Regions from separate parts of the Streptomyces sp. NPDC088400 genome, predicted to be linked through region 2. Evidence: riboswitches for the same ligand, from Rfam matches in the RefSeq annotation. Region 2 holds a riboswitch; each other region holds the start of a gene.
What was found. Region 2 has a riboswitch for S-adenosylmethionine ahead of ACIQD6_RS08015 (glutathione S-transferase C-terminal domain-containing protein). Riboswitches for the same ligand answer to the same signal wherever they lie in the genome.
Positions count from the first base shown of each region.

Region 1: another riboswitch for S-adenosylmethionine. It lies ahead of ACIQD6_RS13640 (aminotransferase class V-fold PLP-dependent enzyme); the one in region 2 lies ahead of ACIQD6_RS08015 (glutathione S-transferase C-terminal domain-containing protein).
Region 3: another riboswitch for S-adenosylmethionine. It lies ahead of thrC (threonine synthase); the one in region 2 lies ahead of ACIQD6_RS08015 (glutathione S-transferase C-terminal domain-containing protein).

Region 1 is NZ_JBIVMZ010000004.1:524,298-529,170, reverse strand. Features, by position in the region: gene ACIQD6_RS13650 (rhomboid family intramembrane serine protease) at 1-660, shown strand, start outside; gene ACIQD6_RS13645 (Lrp/AsnC family transcriptional regulator) at 657-938, shown strand; gene ACIQD6_RS13640 (aminotransferase class V-fold PLP-dependent enzyme) at 1,009-2,400, opposite strand; SAM riboswitch class IV at 2,598-2,715, opposite strand; gene trpD (anthranilate phosphoribosyltransferase) at 3,274-4,338, opposite strand; gene ACIQD6_RS13630 (cytochrome bc complex cytochrome b subunit) at 4,524-4,873, opposite strand, start outside.
Region 2 is NZ_JBIVMZ010000002.1:875,640-880,512, reverse strand. Features, by position in the region: gene ACIQD6_RS08020 (spore-associated protein) at 9-458, opposite strand; gene ACIQD6_RS08015 (glutathione S-transferase C-terminal domain-containing protein) at 571-1,353, opposite strand; SAM riboswitch class IV at 1,611-1,717, opposite strand; partial or broken gene ACIQD6_RS08010 (LLM class flavin-dependent oxidoreductase) at 1,734-2,606, shown strand; gene ACIQD6_RS08005 (HAD family acid phosphatase) at 2,812-3,450, opposite strand; partial or broken gene ACIQD6_RS08000 (methionine adenosyltransferase domain-containing protein) at 4,060-4,537, shown strand; partial or broken gene ACIQD6_RS07995 (carbohydrate kinase family protein) at 4,539-4,770, shown strand.
Region 3 is NZ_JBIVMZ010000008.1:256,696-261,568, reverse strand. Features, by position in the region: gene ACIQD6_RS21765 (trehalose-6-phosphate synthase) at 1-294, opposite strand, end outside; gene ACIQD6_RS21760 (glucosyl-3-phosphoglycerate synthase) at 411-1,400, opposite strand; SAM riboswitch class I at 1,568-1,698, shown strand; gene thrC (threonine synthase) at 1,716-3,014, shown strand; gene ACIQD6_RS21750 (ubiquitin-like small modifier protein 1) at 3,095-3,370, shown strand; gene ACIQD6_RS21745 (cold-shock protein) at 3,748-3,951, shown strand; gene groL (chaperonin GroEL) at 4,358-4,873, shown strand, end outside.

The sequences.
Region 1 (4,873 bases), on a different contig from region 2:
ATCGGCCTGTGCCTGCTGGCCTTCCTGATCAGCCCGGTCTCGGGGTTCAACCCGGCGTACGGGGAGGGCGACTCGGTCCTCGCCGCGCAGAGCGCGCACTTCGAACAGTGGGGCGTCATCCCCAGCGAGCTGATGCGCAGCTCCCCGCGGATCCTGCTCACCCCGCTGACCGCGCTCTTCGTCCACGGCAGCTGGCTGCACCTGCTGGGGAACATGCTCTTCCTCTACGTCTTCGGAGCGATGGCCGAGGAACGCATGGGCCGGACACACTTCGCGCTGTTCTACCTCACCGTCGGCTATCTCGCGCTGTTCGTGTACGCGGCGGCCAACGCCACCTCGGAGCAGACCCTGGTCGGGGCCTCGGGCGCGATCTCGGGAGTGCTCGGCGCCTTCCTCTTCCTCTTTCCCCGGGCCCGCGTCACCAGTCTCTTCCCGTTCCTGCTCTTTCTGCCGCTGCGCTTCCCCGCCTGGATCGTGCTGATCTTCTGGTTCGTCCTCCAGTGGCTGGCCGCACGCGGCGCCGGCCCGGGACCCGGGGTCGCCTACCTCGCGCACCTGGTGGGCTTCGGCACCGGCTTCCTCTACGCCTGGGGACGCTACTGGCGGAGGGATAGAGTGAGGGACCAAACCGGGGCCACCGAGGGAGAACGCCAACCGTGATCACCGCGATCGTGCTCATCAAGACCAGCGTCGACCGGATCCCCGAGATCGCGGAGTCGATCGCCGCGCTGGACAGCGTCAGCGAGGTCTTCTCGGTGACCGGTACGTACGACCTGATCGCCATGGTCCGGGTGCCCAAGCACGACGACCTGGCGGATGTCATCCCCGGCCGGATCAGCAAGATCGAGGGCGTCGAGGCCACGGACACGCATGTGGCGTTCCGTACGTACTCCCAGCACGACCTGGAAGCGGCCTTCGCCATCGGCCTCGACGCGTAGGCCCTGTTTCAGAGGTCCCGCGGCTCACGGTGCCGGGCGCACCCGCCGACCCGGGGCGCCCGGCGGCCGGTCAGCCGCGGTCGGGGACGCAACGGCCGTCCTCCGTGCGGTAGTTCCACCGGGCACCCTCACGCACCAGCTCGCGCACCGCCCGGACGAACCGCTCCACATGCTCGTCCGGCGTCCCGGCGCCGAAGCTGACGCGGATCGCGTTCAGCGAGCGCTCGCCCGGACCGGCCTCCGGGGCACCGCACTCCCCCGGGTCCCGCGGGTCACTGCCCAGCAGGGTCCGCAGCAGCGGGTGGGCGCAGAAGAGACCGTCCCGTACGCCGATGCCGTACTCGGCGGACAGCGCAGCGGCGAAGTGCGAGCTGTTCCAGCCGTCGACCACGAACGACAGGACACCGACACGCGGGGCGTCGTCGCCGAACAGCGAGAGCACCTTGACCTCGGGCACCTCGGCCAGCCCCGCACGCACCAGGCCGACCAGCCGCTGCTCACGGGCCGCCAGCGCGTCGAACCCGGCCTCCGAGAGCGCCTTGCAGGCGGAGGCGATCGCGTACACACCGATCACGTTGGGCGAACCGGCCTCGTGCCGGGCGGCCGTGGTGTGCCACTCGACCTCCACCCCGCCATCGGCACGGCGTGCCACCGTACGGCTGGCTCCGCCGCCCGCGAGATACGGCTCCGCGTCCTGAAGCCAGTCGGACCGGCCCGCGAGCACTCCGGAGCCGAACGGCGCGTACAGCTTGTGCCCGGAGAAGGCGATCCAGTCGACATCCAGCTCGGCGATGTCCACCGCGTGATGCGGCACGAGCTGCGCGGCGTCGAGAACGATCCGGGCCCCCTGGGCATGCGCGGCGGCGGCCAACTCCCGTACGGGCCACAGCTCACCGGTGACATTGGACGCGCCGGTGACACACACCAGCGCCGGCCCCTGAGGGTCCCTCCCGGCGAGCGCGCGCTCCAGCGTGGCGACGGCATCCTCGGGCGTACGGGGAGCGTTCAGGAACGTCACCCGCGCATCCCGCCAGGGCAGCAGCGAGGCGTGGTGCTCGGTCTCGAAGACGAACACCTCGCAGCCGGCGGGCAGCGCGCCGGCCAGCAGGTTCAGCGAATCGGTGGTCGAGCGGGTGAAGACGACCTGGTCGTCGGCGCGGCAGCCGAGAAACTCCGCGACCGTGCGGCGGCTGTTCTCGAAAAGGTCCGTGGAGAGCTGCGAGAGATACCCGGCGCCGCGGTGGACACTGCCGTAGTACGGGGCATAGGCGGCGACGTCGTCCCACACCCGCTGGAGCGCCGGGGCGCTGGCCGCGTAATCGAGCGCGGCGTAGCTGACCTCGCCGCCGGTGACGAGCGGGACGGTGACGTCCCGCCCGAGGACGGGAAGCGGCGCGGCGCAGGCGGGGTCGTCGGAGGTGGCGGCGGAGTCGGTGGTAGCGGCATTCAGGAACGCGGACATGGCGAAATCTCCCGGCAGGACAAGTCGAAACGGCTTCAAGGACCCGCGGGCACGGCGGAACCGTGACGGTGCGGGGGTTGCCTCGACACACGGAGAACACCGTGCGGAGGTGTGTTGAAGAGGGGCGTCGATGCCCTAGCGCATTCGCTTGCTCACGAGGCTGCTCCCTTGAGGACCAGGACCCCAGAGATCACAGGGGTCCGCGCTTGCCGCAGACCTCGCTGCCTACGGCCTGGTCTTCACCCGGGGCACCCCGCCACGGACGGAGGGTTGCCGGACAGCGAGCCGGGGCCTTAATCGCTGTCACTCATGACCTTGGCCGAGAGTATGGCACAGCGTGCCGAGAGGGAGCAGGGGGTGTCCGCGATGCGGGACGCGGTCTCGCCGTCCGGCGGGGGGGTGCGGGTACGGCTCGGTGGCGGGTGCGGTGTGTGGTGGGTGCGGGTGCCGGGGCCTCCGGAGGCGCATGTCCGGACTGCATGATTTACGGCGCGTGCGGGTTTGTTTTCAGGGTGCGGGCCGGTGTGCGCCACAAATCACGCTCTACGTCCGGACACGTCACCTCCTGCGACCCCGACCCCCTCCCGCCGGATCCCCGCCTGCCCGGTGGGGGTACGGCCCTGGCGCGCTGGGGTGGTCTGTGGCGGGCGGTGAAGGGGGTCGCGCAGGGGTCGTGTCCGGAACGTAAAGCGTGATTTGTGCCGCTCACGAGCCGTCACACGAAGAACAAAGCCGCACGCGGCGTAAATCATGCAGTGCAGGACATGACCCCGGAGCGGCACCCGGCAACAACCCGCACCGAACCACCGGCCCCAGCCAACAACGCACCCCGACCACGCCCCGCCGGACGGCGACACCGCCCCCGCCGGACGGCTACATGTTGCTCGCCGTGACCCAGCGCGTCAGCGCCCGTCCCGCCGCCCCCGAGTCGATCGACTCCGCCGCCCTCGCGATCCCCGCCGCCAGTTGCAGCTCCAGCGAGTCCCCCGTCGGGTCCAACGCCACCAGCGCCGCCGCCGAGTTGAGCAGCACCGCGTCGCGTACGGGACCGGTTTCGCCGGCCAGCAGCCGGCGGGCGACGTCCGCGTTGTACGACGCGTCCGCGCCCCGCAGTGCCTCGACCGGTACCAGCTCCAGGCCCACCTGCCGTGGGTCGAAGGGCTCCTCGGTGACCTGTCCGTCCCGTACGACCCATACCCGGGACGTGGCCGTGGTGGTCAGTTCGTCGAGGCCGTCGTCGCCCCGGAAGACCAGTGCGGACGCGCCCCGTTCGGCCAGCACGCCCGCCATGATGGGCGCCATCCGGGCGTCGGCGACGCCGGTCGCCTGTGCGCGTACCTTCGCCGGGTTGGTGAGCGGGCCGAGGAAGTTGAAGGTGGTGCGGATGCCCAGTTCGCGGCGGGCGGCCGCCACGTAGCGCAGGGCGGGGTGGAACTTCACCGCGAAGCAGAAGGTGATGCCCGCTTCCTCGGCGACCTGGGCGACGCGCTGCGGGGGCAGTTCCAGGTTGACGCCGAGCTTCTCCAGTACGTCGGACGCTCCGCTGGCCGAGGACGCGGCCCGGTTACCGTGTTTGACGACCTTCGCGCCGGTGCCCGCCACCACGATCGCGGACATGGTGGAGATGTTGACGGTCTTGGCGCCGTCGCCGCCGGTGCCGACGATGTCGACGCTCCGGCCCGGTACGTCGATCAACTGGGCGTGCGCGTACATCGCCCGTACGAGACCGGTGATCTCCGCGACGGTCTCGCCCTTGGCACGCAGGGCCACCGCGAAACCGGCGATCTGCGCGTCGGTGGCCGCGCCGCTCATGATCCGGTCCATCGCCCAGGCGGTGGCGTCCGCGCTCTGGTCGGCGCCGCTGAGCAGCGCGTCCAGCACACCCGGCCAGGAGTACGCCGCCACGGTGTCGCCTCCGACGGGGGTAACAGCGCTCATGCTCGCTCCTGGGTTTTCGTCTGGGTTGGGGACGCGGTAGGGCCCTGTCTCAAGCCTATCGGCGCGCAGGGTGCCGACATGCCCGATGCCCGCACTCCGGACAACGCCGAGGGCCCCGGCCGGTTCCCTCTCGGGAGACCGGGCCGGGGCCCTCGGTGGTGGCGACCTGGATTGGCCGGGTGGGATCAGTGGTGGCCGTGGCCGCTGGTGATCTCCTTGTACTCCTCGGCGGTGGGCTTGGGGATCTGGTTCCCCTCGCCGTAGTAGCCCTTGCTGAGCTTCGCCTTGAGCTTCTCGGCGGGCTTCACCTTGCGCCGCACACCGTTCTCGTCGACGGTGGCACCGATCTCGGCGGGCGCGTACTGCTCGTGCGCGGTGAGCTTGTGCAGGTCTCCCTGCTCCAGCGGGGTGTGGACCTCGACGAACTCACCGTGCGGCAGCCGCTTGATGACACCGGACTCGCGTCCGTGCAGCACCTTCTCGGCGTCGCGGCGCTGGAGACCCAGGCAGATCCGCTTGGTGACGATGAAGGCGA
Region 2 (4,873 bases):
GAACCGGATCAGCGGACTTCGGTGACCCGGTGCTCCTTCAGGGCGGCGCAGTTGGAGTTCTCCACCGACACATAGATGTTGTCGATACTGCCGCCCCAGCTCACGCAATGGCCCTTGCCGTAGACATAGCCCGGCCCCGCGTACGACGTGTAACTACCGGAGTCCCCGGCCCACTCGTCGCTGTCGGGGACGTAGATGTACGTGGACATGTTCTTGGCCGCGCCCGGGTTGGTACGGATGGTCGCGACGCAGTTCTTGCCGTTCGAGGAGTTGTAGGTCAGGTAGACCGTGCCCAGCGAGCCGATGGCCGCCGAGTTCACGGTCTTGTAGGCCTTGCCGCAGACGCCCTGCGGTGTGACGTTGGGTGCGGCGGAGGCGGTCGTGCTGAACACGGTCCCCGCGCCCACCGCCAGCGCGGCGAACGCCCCGACGGCAGCGACATTACGCGTGATTCTCATATTTCCCCCTTGTGTCCCTGGGAGCGGTTTGCTCCCACTTGATGTGACCCGCGAACGGTACGGATGGTTGTACCGCCCGTCCCGGCCTCTCGACGGGCCTGGGCCCGGGGGCTCACGCCGCGTCGGACAGCGCCTCGTTCCTGCCCTCGAAGGCGGGGTGCTCACCGAGGCGGCTTACGTAGTCCCGGAGCCGGGGGTACGAGCAGAGGGTGCCGGCCGGGCCGAGATGGACGAGCGCTACCCACAGGTCCACGTCCGCGGCCGTCAGGTCCTCACCCAACGCGTAGGGAGATGTGGCGAGTTGACGGTCCAGCAGGCTCAGTGCCGCCGCTCGCCCCGAGGACTGGGCGGCCGGGGTGACGTCCCGGTCCAGCAGGTCGCGGAGGACGTCGATGTCCGGGGCGAGAGCCGGCGGGTTGAGGGCGGAGGGGCAGGCTCCGTCGTGTCCGGAGAGCAGGCCCGCGAGGTCGCAGAGGATGTCGGCCGTATCGTTACTGACGATGCGTCCGCTCCAGCGGTCGCGCAGCGCGGGCGCGGTCAGCGGCCCGTCGTAGTGGTGCACCGTGGCCTCGTACGCACCGCGCAGTGAGGCGAAGGCTTCGGGTGTCTCGGCGGGGTGCGTCAAAAGCGTGGTGGCGACCGAGTCCTTGAGGCCGAGCAGGTCGAGGGTGATCGAGATTCGCAGTGAGCCGGGACAACTCGCCGACAGGTAGAGGTCGTAGCGGTGCGGTGTCGGGTAGAAGCCGCCGGCGAGGCCGACGCCGATCCGGCTCTGGAAGCGGTGCGGACGGGGGGACGCCGCGCCCGTCCCGGGGCGGAGCCCCGAAGCGGACGAACTCTGGTGACAGCCACTGGACGTGGCGGTGCTGGAGTTGCGCGAAGCTGTCTCGGGCATGACTCTCCCTTGGGGAACGAGGAGGCCACCGCCGCCTTGTGGGCACCAGCGACCGAATGCGGAGCGACTGCGCTTTTCACACCGGTCCGGACCGCACGGACCCCGGACCGAACGGCCGGACCGAACGGACTCCGGATCGCACGGGCCGGTGGTGGGTCAGTAAGCGCTGGAGACACGCAACAGATCGATGTGCAGGCGCCTCGTCAAGCCGTTCCTGGGCATTGCCACCCGTCTTGCCTCCGGGCTCGCGAGACGCGAGACCGCGCTTGCCCCGCCGCGCCGGCGGGACCGGTCGTCACCCGGAGCACCCTGTCGCGGTGGAAGGGTTGCTTGTCTGCGGGCCGGGGCCGATGACCACATGAGCGGGCGAACCCGCGCCGTGGCGCGGGGACGAGATCGTCGCCGACCGGGAGACCGGTACCTTCCTGCGGGACGCGCGGGCCGGAGCCTTCGTGCACCAGGGCCGGCACTTCGACATCCAGGGGCAGTTCAACGTACCGCGCAGCCCGCAGTGCCGCCCGGTGATCTTCCAGGCCGGCGACTCCGACGAGGGACGCGAGTTCGCCGCGTCGAGCGCCGGCGCCATCTTCAGCCGGTACGCCACCCTCAAGGAGGGCAAGGCGTTCTACGCCGGCCTCAAGGGCCGCCTGGCCCGGTACGGCCGCGACCGCGACCAGCTGCTGATCCTGCCCGCCGCGAGCTTCGTGCTCGGCGACACCGACGCCGAGGCGGAGGAACTGGCCCATGAGGTGCGCCGCCGGCAGGTGAGCGGGGCCACGGCCATCAAGCACCTGGAGTTCGTCTGGAACCGGGACCTGTCCGCGTACGACCCCGACGGACCGCTCCCCGACATCGATCCCGACCTCGGCGAGCACACCATCGCCCGCGGGCGCGCCCAGGTACGGATGTACCGCGACCCGTCGGCCACGGCCCGCGAGTGGCGCGAACTCGCCGCCGCCAACCAGTGGTCGATCCGGGACCTGGTCATCGAGACCGGCAACCGGCAGAACTTCGTCGGCTCCCCGGCCACCGTCGCCCGGACCATCGACGACCTCGTCCAGGCCGACGCCAGTGACGGCTTCATCCTCGTCCCGCACATCACCCTCGGCGGCCTCGACGCCTTCGCCGACCAGGTAGTCCCACTGCTCCAGGAACGCGGCGTGTACCGCACGGAGTACGAGGGCACCACTCTGCGCGACCACCTGGGCCTGGCCCACCCCGACGAGGCGCGCGACGAGCGTGCGGCGTCATGAAGTTCCCCGCCCGCACCCTGACCGTGCACGCCCCGCGCCCGGTGACGGGCTTCCCTGGCAGGTCTGATCGCCGCTGGGTACTTCAAAACCGTCAGCGGAGCGGATGAACTGAGGGACGAGGCCGGCGCACGGCCGTCGCCCCTCGTTCCGGGACCTCCTCCGCCAACGACGACGTGAGTCGGGTGCTCAGGTCAGGAGAGTCAGGTCAAGAGAGCTGGCCGTCGTAATCGGGGAGCTTGAAGGTGCGTTCGGCGTGGCCGCCGGTCAGGTCGGTGGTGTTGTTGCCGATGTTGGCGATGATCGTGTAGCCGTTCTTCTCGATCTTCACGCGCTGGGCCGTCTTGAACGCGCTCACCTCCGTGAACAGGTCGCCGATCGACCGGCCGTAGAGCCCGTCGACCGTGTAGCCGACCGATGTCAGGTTGTACTTGGTGATCGACTGGATGAGGTCGGGGCGGGCCGATACGAAGAAGATCTTGACGCCGCGGTCGTGCGCGAAGTCCGCCAGGGCGAGGGTCCGCCGGATCGCCGGGGTCGGCAAGGCCGACGAATAGTCGGTTTCCAGCGAGGTGTTGTCGATGTCCAGGACTATGGCGGGTTTCTGGCCGGCGGGCACCGAGGCGAGACGTCCGGCGATGTAGGAGTCGGCCTGGTCCATGACAGCGGCGATGTCGGCCTGCCAGGTCGCGTAGTCGGGCTTCGCAGCTGCCGCGGTGTCGACGGCGGCCGGGGTGGCCGCCGGGGCGGAGGGAGCGGCCAGGGCGGGAAGAGCGGTGCCCGCCGCGATCGCCGTGGTGAGAACCGCGGTCGTGGTGAGGCTTCTGAGCAGGCCGAGTGCCGCCATATCGGTCTCCTTGGGTGAGGGGTGGGGCCGATGTGTCGGGCACATCGTGACAGCCAAGGGTTACCGATGGGTAGAGTCCGGTCGGCCAATAGCCGAACTCGCCCTGAGTCAGGCCCTGTTGACCCGCCCACGCTTCGGTGCGGCGGGAGGCCGGGGACAGGGGGGCAGGGGGCGCACACTGGGCCATCGAGGAGATACGCCCTCGTCGCCGAGCGCATCCTCGCCGCCGGCCCCGCCGCGGAGGCCGGCTCTTCACCGAACCCCGCGGCGGGCGCATCGCCGGACAGGCCCTGAACCCCCGCGGTCCCCAACTGGTTCCCAAGAAACACGTAAACGGACTAAACGAGGGAGCAAGCTGTGTGCTGTCGCCCGCGCCGTTCGGTCCCGCGCACACCGTGTGGTCCCCAACTGGTCCCCAGACAGCAGACCCTGCCCTCTCACCGGGCACCAATAGCGAAGCCTGCCGCACGCCCCGACAGAACCGCTCCGCCCTCCGCCCTCCGCTCCCGCTCCCGCTCCCGCTCCCGCTGAGGGGACATCATGAAGACATGACGAGTGATGACGACATACAGCCCGCACGGCGCCTTGCCGGTCAGGCCCACCTGATGGGGCAAGCGTCAGGGCGAGAACCCTAGCGCGCGGTGCAGATGTGGATCAGCCACGGGCGGACCGGCCATGGACACCTACGGCGGCCAGGCCCGCCACGGCGGTGGTGCCTTCTTCGGCAAGACCCCCTCCAAGGTCGACCGGTCCACGGCGTACGCGACGCGCTGGGTCGCCAAGAACGTCGTCGCCGCCGGGCTCGCGGCCCGCTGTGAGGTCCAGGTCGCCTACGCGATCGGCAAGCCGAGCCGGTCGGCCTCTTCATCGAGCGTTCGGTACGAACACCGTTCCCATGCCCCGTATCGAGGCCGCCATCAGTGAGGTGTCCGACCTCCGTCCGGCCGCCGTCATCCGCGACCTCGACCTGCTCAGGCCGATCTACGCACAGACCGCTGCGTACCGTCACTTCGGCCGTACGCTGCCCGGCTTCACCTGGGAGCGGACCGACCGCGCGGGAGCCCTGCGCGAGGCCGTGGGGGCCTGATATGCCGACAGCCGTCACCGGCTCCATCGCCACGGACCATCTGACCGTGTTCCCCGGTCCGTTCGCCGAACAGCTCATCCCCGAGCGGCTGGCCACCGTATCCCTGTCCTTCCTCGTCGACGACTTGGAGGTACGCCGAGGAGGCGTCGCGGCGAACATCACCTTCGGCCTGGGGGTGCTCGGTGCTCCCCCCGGTGTTGGTGGGTGCGGCGGGCACCAACTTCGAGGAGTACGGCTCTTGTTCACCAACGAGTACGAAGCCGCCCTGCTCCAGGAACGTACGGGCTGGAGGGAGAGGCAAGTCCTGGGTCGTCACCCGAGGCGGCTCCGGTACGT
Region 3 (4,873 bases), on a different contig from region 2:
CCCGTTGTAGGCGTCGGCGAACACGTCCGGCGCGATGCCCAGCATGCGCACGCGCTGTCCGCCCGTGTCGGCGGTGTCGAGCCGGCCGCCCGTGCGCCGTACGGCCTCCCGGTCGCCGTCCCCGAGCGCCGCGCACACCCACACCGCGTCCGTATCGGGCCCGATGGCCGACAGGCCGGACACCAGCCCGCCCCCGCCGCGCTTCGCGGCCAGCTCGCCGTCGTCACGCAGGGTGTACGAGACGGGGCCACGGTTGGACGCGACGAGAACCTGGGCGGCTTGCTCTGAGGCCATGTGCCGAAACCTAGCCCGTCCAGGAAACGCTCAAACGTACGGACGCGGTCCGGTGCGCGTGAGTCCGCCCATACGGCGCCGCCCCCGCGCACACCCGCCGCCCCGGCGGTGCGCCCCTACGCCGCGCGCCCGGCCGTGTACTCCGCGATCTCCCGCACCGGCGGCCGCTCCTCCGTGTCCACGGCATGCGTACGCGGTACGAAACCGTCCTCGCCCCGCTCGAACTGCGTCAGCACCGGACGTATCAAGTGCCCACGGGACAAGCGGAGTTGAGCCGTACGGTAGATCGCCGCAGCCATCCGCCCCAGCGCCCGGTCGTCCTGGTGGCGGTGGACCCGTACCCCCACGTCGACCTGCGCCATCGCGTCCAGCCCCACCGTGTGCAGCGTGTCCACCAGCAGCCCCAGCTCCACGCCGTATCCGACGGGGAACGGCAGCCGCTCCAGCAGCGAGCGCCGCGCCGCGTACTCGCCGCCCAGGGGCTGTACGAAGCCGGCCAGCTGCGGCCAGTGCAGATTGAGCAGGGGCCGCGCCATCAGCTCGGTCACCCGCCCGCCCTGCCCGCTCGCCGCCCCCGGAGAGCCCAGGGAACCCGGTGAGCCGGTGGCCCCCGGCCCGCCCAGCGGCCGGTCGTACATCGCCTTCACGAAGTGCACATCCTGATCCGTGAGCAGCGGACCGACGATCCCGGACACGAAGTCCGGTGAGAACCGCTTCAGATCGGCGTCCACGAAGCACACGATGTCACCGCTCGTCACCAGCAGCGACCGCCACAGCACCTCGCCCTTGCCCGGAAGCGCGGGCAGCCGGGGCAGGATGCTGTCCCGGTGCACCACCCGCGCGCCCGCCGCCCCGGCGACCTCGGACGTACGGTCGGTGGAACCGGAATCGATCACTACCAGTTCATCGACGAGCGCCACCTTCTCCATCAGCTCGCGCCGGATGACGGAGACGATTTCGCCGACTGTTTCCTCCTCGTTCAGCGCAGGCAGCACCACGCTCACCGTGGTGCCGCGCGCGGCCTTCGCCGCCAGAAGCCGGTCGAGCGTACGGTCTGCCGCTGACCAGGAACGCCTGGTCAGCCAGTGCTCCACCTCTTCCAGCACGGTCGAAACTCCCTGAGCGTGTGCCATGAACGTGATCCATCTCGCGGTGCGGACGACTATCTCCACCATCCGCCCCTTCGGTTACAGTCTTGAACAACGCGTATGACCACCGCATGCCGGGGTCATCACGCCGAAAAACGCATCGGATCCAGGTTCCGGTGCCATAGCGCTCATCCAGAGGGACTGAGGGAACGGCCCGTTGAAGTCCCGGCAACCCTCCCGCCGACCATGCAGAGGTCACGGTGGGGAAGGTGCCAATTCCGTCTTGTGGCGAAGTACGTCACGAGGAAGATGAGGAGAAAGGGCCTCGCCTCCATGGCTGTGCAGACTGTCCCCAACGACAACGCCGACACCGGTGCGTCCGTTGATCTTGGACCCGCCGCCGCCCTCTCGTGCCGCGAATGCGGAGAGCGTTTCGGCCTCGGTCCCATTTTCGCCTGCGCGAGCTGTTTCGGGCCGCTCGAAGTCGCGTACGACCTGCCGAGCGGCAGCCCCGAAGAGCTGAAGAAGCGCATCGCGGAGGGCCCGGACAACATCTGGCGCTACGCCCCGCTCCTTCCCGTACCGGCCGATGTGGCCACGAAGCCGAACATCAACCCCGGCTTCACCAAGCTGGTCAAGGCCGACAACCTGGCCCGTGAGCTGGGTGTCACCGGTTCCCTGCACATCAAGGACGACTCCGGCAACCCGACGCACTCCTTCAAGGACCGCGTCGTCGCCATCGCCGTCGAAGCCGCCCGCGTCTTCGGCTTCACCACGCTCTCCTGCTCCTCCACCGGCAACCTGGCCGGCGCCGTCGGCGCCGCCGCCGCCCGGGCCGGCTTCCGCTCCTGCGTGTTCATCCCGCACGACCTGGAGCAGGGCAAGGTCGTCATGGCCGCCGTCTACGGCGGTGAACTGGTCGGCATCGAGGGCAACTACGACGACGTGAACCGGTTCTGCTCCGAGCTCATCGGCGACCCGCTGGGCGAGGGCTGGGGTTTCGTCAACGTCAACCTCCGGCCGTACTACGGCGAGGGCTCCAAGACCCTCGCGTACGAGATCTGCGAGCAGCTCGGCTGGCAGCTGCCGGACCAGCTCGTCATCCCGATCGCCTCCGGATCGCAGCTCACGAAGATCGACAAGGGTCTTCAGGAGCTGATCAAGCTGGGCCTGGTCGAGGACAAGCCGTACAAGATCTTCGGCGCGCAGGCCGAGGGCTGCTCGCCGGTGTCCACCGCCTTCAAGGCGGGCCACGATGTCGTACGGCCGCAGAAGCCGGCCACCATCGCCAAGTCCCTGGCGATCGGCAACCCGGCCGACGGCCCGTACGTCCTGGACATCGCCCGCCGCACCGGCGGCGCGGTCGAGGACGTCAACGACGAGCAGATCGTGGACGCGATCAAGCTGCTGGCGCGCACCGAGGGGATCTTCGCGGAGACGGCGGGCGGCGTGACCGTCGGCGTGACGAAGAAGCTGATCGACGCCGGTCTGCTCGACCCGACGCTGACGACCGTGGTCCTCAACACCGGCGACGGGCTCAAGACGCTGGACGCCGTGGCTCCGACGACCGGGCCTTCGGCGACCATCCGCCCGAGCCTGGACGCGTTCCGCGCCGCCGGTCTGGCCCACTGAGCGCCACCGCCGGCCGCCGCCCGCCACCATCCGTGGCCGCGCCCCCGCACTCGCACCTCGTACTCAAGAAAGGCCCCACCATGAGCGTCAAGGTCCGCATCCCCACCATCCTCCGTACGTACACCGGTGGCCAGGCCGAGGTCGCGGCGGAGGGCGCGACCCTCTCCGACGTCATCCAGTCCCTGGAGAAGGAGCACCCCGGCATCGCCGCCCGCGTCCTGGACGACCAGGGCAAGCTGCGCCGCTTCGTGAACGTGTACGTCAACGACGACGACGTCCGCTTCGAGCAGGGCCTGGAGACCGCCACCCCGGACGGGGCCGGCGTCTCGATCATCCCGGCGGTCGCCGGAGGCTGACCCGACGCCTCCTGGCGCGGTATCGGTATCGCACGACCGGAATGGCCCCCTCCGCACGAGAAGCGGAGGGGGCCATTCTGAATGGTTGAGCACGGTAGAGTATGGGAACGCCCCTACATTTCTCGCCCCGAGCGCATACGAGAACGCGACAACATCGGGGCGAAGTCCTGGTGCCCTATGTGCCGTACGCGCACTTTGCCCGGCCCGACTTGCCCCGGAACGCAGTGAATTGATCACTATGCGTGTTCAGCCATGCCCGGATTTCTCGTCCGATTGACCTGTTGCAGAGGGCAGTTGGGCGGATACATTCAGCCGCGGTCGACGCGTTACGGCGCGAAGTGTGGTCCTCCCGAGGACCAGTACTAGGGGAGTTAGGCATGGCTCAGGGCACCGTCAAGTGGTTCAACGCGGAGAAGGGCTACGGCTTCATCGCGGTAGACGGTGGTGCGGATGTTTTCGTCCACTACAGCGCGATTCAGATGGACGGTTACCGCACCCTTGAAGAAGGTCAGCGAGTGGAGTTCGAGATCTCGCAGGGCCAGAAGGGTCCGCAGGCGGACATGGTCAAGCTCGCCGTCTGATCCCGGCGCGATCGGCCACCGACGCACTCACGCCGAGGGGTCCGTATCCCAGCACATGGGGTACGGGCCCTTCGTGCGTCCCCGTTCCCTGGCCGCGTCCGGGTCGACGGCGGTGCTTCGAGGCGCTTGCGCCCATCCGTCTCCCGGCCACCGCCCCCATCGATGCCTCTTCGAGGCGCTTGCACTCTCGGGGGTCGAGTGCTAATTATTGGCGTTAGCACTCTGCAAGTGAGAGTGACAACTTTAGGACCGGGTCGGTGAGGCCCGAAGAGCCGGTGGGGCAAGGAACCACACGGTTCTCAGGCCGTCCGTCGCGGGCGCCAGCGCGGTCCGGAGCAATCCTTCCCCAAGCTCTCAGCTCCGTTCGAGCAGGGGAGACCCCATCTGTCCGGGAGGACCACTTCACATGGCCAAGATCATCGCGTTCGACGAGGAGGCACGGCGCGGTCTCGAGCGCGGGATGAACCAGCTCGCCGACGCCGTCAAGGTCACCCTTGGTCCCAAGGGTCGCAACGTCGTCCTCGAGAAGAAGTGGGGCGCCCCCACGATCACCAACGATGGTGTTTCCATCGCCAAGGAGATCGAGCTCGAGGACCCGTACGAGAAGATCGGCGCCGAGCTGGTCAAGGAAGTCGCCAAGAAGACGGACGACGTCGCCGGCGACGGTACGACCACTGCGACCGTGCTCGCCCAGGCGCTCGTCCGTGAGGGCCTGCGCAACGTGGCAGCCGGCGCCAACCCGATGGCCCTCAAGCGCGGCATCGAGAAGGCCGTCGAGGCCGTCTCCGGTGCCCTGCTGGAGCAGGCCAAGGACGTGGAGACCAAGGAGCAGATCGCTTCGACCGCCTCCATCTCCGCCGCCGACACCCAGATCGGCGAGCTCATCGCCGAGGCGATGGACAAGGTCGGCAAGGAAGGCGTC